2 regions of the Kitasatospora sp. NPDC058048 genome follow, and region 2 is predicted to be linked to the other one. Evidence: riboswitches for the same ligand, from Rfam matches in the RefSeq annotation. Region 2 holds a riboswitch; the other holds the start of a gene.
The links. A riboswitch is a leader RNA that binds a small molecule or an ion and turns the genes downstream of it on or off. The one in region 2 is predicted to bind glycine.

Region 1: another riboswitch for glycine. It lies ahead of gcvP (aminomethyl-transferring glycine dehydrogenase); the one in region 2 lies ahead of gcvT (glycine cleavage system aminomethyltransferase GcvT).

What each region holds. Positions count from the first base shown of each region.
Region 1 covers NZ_JBHVRT010000008.1:274,007-276,388, reverse strand. Annotated here, with positions in the region: gene ACFVVA_RS11710 (PRC and DUF2382 domain-containing protein) at 1-339, opposite strand, end outside; glycine riboswitch at 566-669, shown strand; gene gcvP (aminomethyl-transferring glycine dehydrogenase) at 907-2,382, shown strand, end outside.
Region 2 covers NZ_JBHVRT010000016.1:48,866-51,247, reverse strand. Annotated here, with positions in the region: gene gcvT (glycine cleavage system aminomethyltransferase GcvT) at 1-997, opposite strand, end outside; glycine riboswitch at 1,226-1,327, opposite strand; gene ACFVVA_RS18635 (enhanced serine sensitivity protein SseB) at 1,609-2,382, shown strand, end outside.

The sequences.
Region 1 (2,382 bases), on a different contig from region 2:
GTTCTCGCCGTTCGGGCGGCTGTCCATCGGGGTGTCGAGCCCGTAGTAGCGGTAGAGCTGGAGCTCCTGGGCGGGGGACAGGTGCTGGCCGACGCCGAAGTCCGGCGACTCCTTCACCAACGACTTGTCGTACGGCACCCGGAGCTCGTCGCCGGCGAACTCGCTCGTGGTCAGCGGGACGAAGGCGTCCCGGCCGAAGATGCCGGTCCGGACCGCGGCCCACTCGGGCCGGCCGGTGGCGTCGTCCAGGTAGACCTCGTCGACCGTGCCGATCTTGTCTCCGTTGCGGTCGACGGCCTTGTGGCCGATGAGGTCCCGGGGGTCGATGTCCGTCTGCACTTCTTTCCTCCCGCGCGCTGAACCTGCGGAACTCCCGCAGGAAGGCGGCCGGAGCACCCGATTCCGTCCGCCACTTCACACCAAAAGCCATGAATCGGACGAGCGCGACCCCGGGTGCGCCGTACGGGGTTGGCACTGGACCGTCCGGGGGACGCGCGTAGACCTCCAGTGACCAGACACACCCGTGATCGGGGGGCCTCCCGCTGGTACCCTGGGCGGCGACCGCAGAGCCCGCTCGGGAGAGTCTCCGATCACGAAAACCGCTGGTCGGAGCGCCGAAGGAGCAACTCCTCCCCGGAATCTCTCAGGCATCCGTACCGTGTGGGGTAGGTCACTCTGGAAAGCAGGGCAGGAGCGTCGGCACGGAAGCCGGCGATCACCACCCTCACCGACGGTGCAAGCCGGCGGAGCGCCCACAGCGCTCCGTGCGGGTGAAGCTCTCAGGTCCCGATGACAGAGGGGGAGGCCTGTTGGGTCCGCGCGCCCAGGCTCGTCCGCTGCCCGCAGCGGTGGGGCCGGCCGGCGTGCGTACCCCCGCCGGTCCGTGACCAGGAGGCCTCGACCACCATGAACGCCCAGCCGAACGCGGGACGCCCCACCGGCGCCTCGACCCTCACCGAGCTTGAGCTGGCCAGCCCCTTCGAGAACCGCCACATTGGCCCCGACGCCGCCGCGCAGGAGAAGATGCTGGCGTCCGTCGGCTACGGCTCGCTGGACGAGCTCGCCGGGACCGCGGTGCCCGAGGCGATCCGCTCCATCACCGCCCTGGACCTGCCCGCGGGCCGGTCCGAGGCCCAGGTCCTCGCCGAACTGCGCGAGCTGGCCGGCCGCAACCAGGTGCTCCAGCCGATGATCGGCCTGGGCTACTACGGCACCTTCACCCCGCCGGTGATCCTGCGCAACGTCATGGAGAACCCGGCCTGGTACACCGCCTACACCCCGTACCAGCCGGAGATCTCGCAGGGGCGCCTGGAGGCGCTGCTGAACTTCCAGACCCTGGTCTCCGACCTGACCGGCCTGCCGACCTCCGGCTCCTCCCTGCTGGACGAGGGCACCGCGGCCGCCGAGGCGATGGCGCTGGCCCGCCGCGTCACCAAGGTCAAGGGCGGCGTCTTCCTGGTCGACGCCGAGACCCTGCCGCAGACCGTCGCGGTGATCAACACCCGCGCCGTGCCGACCGGCGTCGAGGTCGTCGTCGCCGACCTGTCCGAGGGCATCCCGGCCGAGATCGCCGAGCGCGGCGTCTTCGGCGTGCTGCTCCAGTACCCGGGTGCCACCGGCGTGGTCCGCGACCTCACCCCGGTGATCGAGCAGGCGCACGGCCTGGGCGCGATCGTCGCCGTCGCCGCCGACCTGCTCGCGCTGACCTTGCTCAAGTCCCCGGGCTCGCTGGGCGCCGACATCGCCTGCGGCACCTCGCAGCGCTTCGGCGTTCCGATGGGCTTCGGCGGCCCGCACGCCGGCTACCTGTCGGTGCGCGCCGAGTACGCCCGCTCGCTGCCCGGCCGCCTGGTCGGCGTCTCCGTCGACGTCGACGGCAACCGCGCCTACCGCCTGGCGCTGCAGACCCGCGAGCAGCACATCCGCCGCGAGAAGGCCACCAGCAACATCTGCACCGCCCAGGTGCTGCTCGCCGTGATGGCCTCGATGTACGCCGTCTACCACGGCCCCGACGGCCTGGCCGACATCGCCCGCCGCACCCACCGCTACGCCGCCGCCCTCGCCGAGGGCCTGCGGGCCGGCGGCGTCGAGCTGCTGCACGGCGAGTTCTTCGACACCGTCACCGCCGTCGTCCCGGGCCGCGCCGCCGAGATCGCCGCCGCCGCCCGTGCCAACGGCATCAACGTGTTCCAGGACGGCGCGGACCGGATCTCCGTCTCCACCGACGAGACCACCACCCGCGAGCACCTGGCCGGCGTCTGGGCCGCGTTCGGCGTCGAGCCGGTCGAGGTCCCCGAGGCCGCCGACGCGCTGCCCGCCGCGCTGCTGCGCGAGGACGAGTACCTGACCCACCCGGTCTTCCACAGCCACCGCTCGGAGACC
Region 2 (2,382 bases):
GCTTGCCCAGGGTCGGGGACGGCGAGCCGGAGGTGATCCGGCCGATCGGCTCGCCCTCGGTGGAGACCACGGTGTACTCGGCGCGCGGAACCCGCTTGCCCTCGGAGACCAGGCCGACCAGCACCTTCGGCGGGTTGGTCTCGGCCGCGGCGGCGGCCTGCTCCAGCGCCTTGCGGCCGATGAAGGCGCCCTCGTTGGTGGTCTTGTCGAAGCGGACGACCCGGCCCAGGCCGGCGTCGAACGGGGTGAGGTCGGTGGACAGCTCGTGCCCGTACAGCGGCATGCCGGCCTCCAGGCGCAGCGTGTCGCGGCAGGACAGGCCGCATGGGATCAGGCCGTGGCCCTCGCCCGCGGCGGTCAGCGCCTGCCAGACCGCCTCGGCGTCGGCCGGACGGCAGAAGATCTCGAAGCCGTCCTCACCGGTGTAGCCGGTGCGGGCGAGCAGCACGTCGCGGTCGGCCACCCGGGCCGGGAGGATCGCGTAGTACTTCAGGCCGGGCAGGTCGGCGTCGGTGGTCTTCGCCAGGATGCCGGTGGCCTCCGGGCCCTGGACGGCGATCAGCGCGTAGGTGTCGCGGTCGTCGGTGACGACGGCGTCGAAGCCCTTGGCGCGGGCGATCAGCTCGTCGAGGACCAGCTGGGCGTTGGAGGCGTTGGCGACGACCAGGAAGGCGTCCTCGCGCAGGCGGTAGACGATCAGGTCGTCCAGGATGCCGCCGTCCTCGGCGCAGATCATGGTGTAGCGGGCGCGCAGCACGCCCAGCGCGGAGACGAAGCCGACCAGCGCGTGGTCCAGCATCTCGCCCGCCTGCGGGCCGGTGACGGTGATCTCGCCCATGTGCGAGAGGTCGAACAGACCGGCCTGGGTGCGGACCGCGAGGTGCTCCTCGCGCTCGCTGCCGTAGCGCAGCGGCATGTCCCAGCCGGCGAAGTCGGTCATGGTCGCGCCGAGGGCGCGGTGCAGCGCGTCGAGCGCGGTCAGGCGGAGGGACGACATGGCCAGGAACTCCTCGGTCGGGGCACTCAGGGGTGCACGCGCCGGACCGGACCCGCTGGGGGCCGACCCTGCGCGCGGGCATGCGGCGGCGTGGGTCTCCCCATCTGTCGTCGAACCTGAGAGCTTCACCGCCCGCCGCCCGCAGCTGTTTCCAGCTTGGGGGACAGCATGACGGCTTGCACCGTGGGTGGGCGCACGACAGGGCCGGGCGCCGCTTTCCAGATGTGCCTAACCCGTGCGGTAGGGGTGCCTGAGAGATTCCGGGGAGGACTTGCTCCTTCGGCGCCGGCTGTGCCTGAACGGCACTCCGGGCTCTCCCGCGCGGGTTCGAGCGGCCGGTATGGAGTTGTGGGGGCCCGCGGCGCATGCCGTCGGACGGGCACATCATGGCACGTCCGGGACGGAGAGGGGAGAGGGGACCCGGTCACACCGCGCGGCATCCGGACGCCGGCCCGCGCGGCACCCGGACGCGGGCCCGGGACGGCACCCGGGACCGGGGCCCGCGGGGCACCCGAACACGAGCCCTAAAGGGGAGGGCCCGGGGGCCCTAGACTGCTGCGCGTCGGCGCAGCAGAGGGCGGCCGAGCGGCAGAGGGCGGGATCGGCGGCGCATGGGGTACCCGGTGGAGCAGCAGCAGGGGTGGGGCGGACCGCAGGAGGCGCCGGCGGGCGGTTCCTGGCCGGCCAACGAGCTGGAGCAGGTGCTGACCGCGGCCCTGGGCGACCCGGGCGCGACGCCGCGGGTGATCGAGGTGCTGGCGCGCAGCCAGGTGTGGGTGCCGCTGCCGGCCGGGGCCGATCCGCAGGGGCAGGCACTGGACCTGCCGACCGTCGAGCTGGGCGGCGACCCGTACGTGCCGGTGTTCTCCTCGCAGGAGGTGTTCCTCCAGCAGGCACCGGGGATGGCCTTCGCGGTGGCGCCGGTGTGGGAGTTCGCCCGCGGGCTGCCGCTGGGCGTGGGCATCGCGGTGAACCCGGACGCGGCCGTGGGCATCCCGGTGCCGCCGCAGGGGGTCGCCGAGCTGCGGCGCGGTCCGCGCGGGGACCGCTGGGAGGCCGCCGACGACGCCGCGGCGCCGACCGGCGGCCGGGTGGCGCTGCGCGAGCCGGTGCCGGGCGAGGACCCGGAGCACTTCCTGGCCGCCTGCCGGGGCGAACTGTCGGTGCTGCCGGGAGTGTTGACCGCCCGCAGGGCGCTGGCCAGCATCGAGGGCGAGCCGACCGTGATGTTCGTGGGCGTCCAGCTGGACCCGGCGGTACCGGCCGATCCGGCCGCGGTGAACGACGCGCTCGGCCGAGCGCTGGGAACCGCGCCGCTGCCCGGCGGCGTCCACCTCGTACTGCTCGACCTCGCCGACGACCCGGTGGTCGAGTGGCTGCTCACC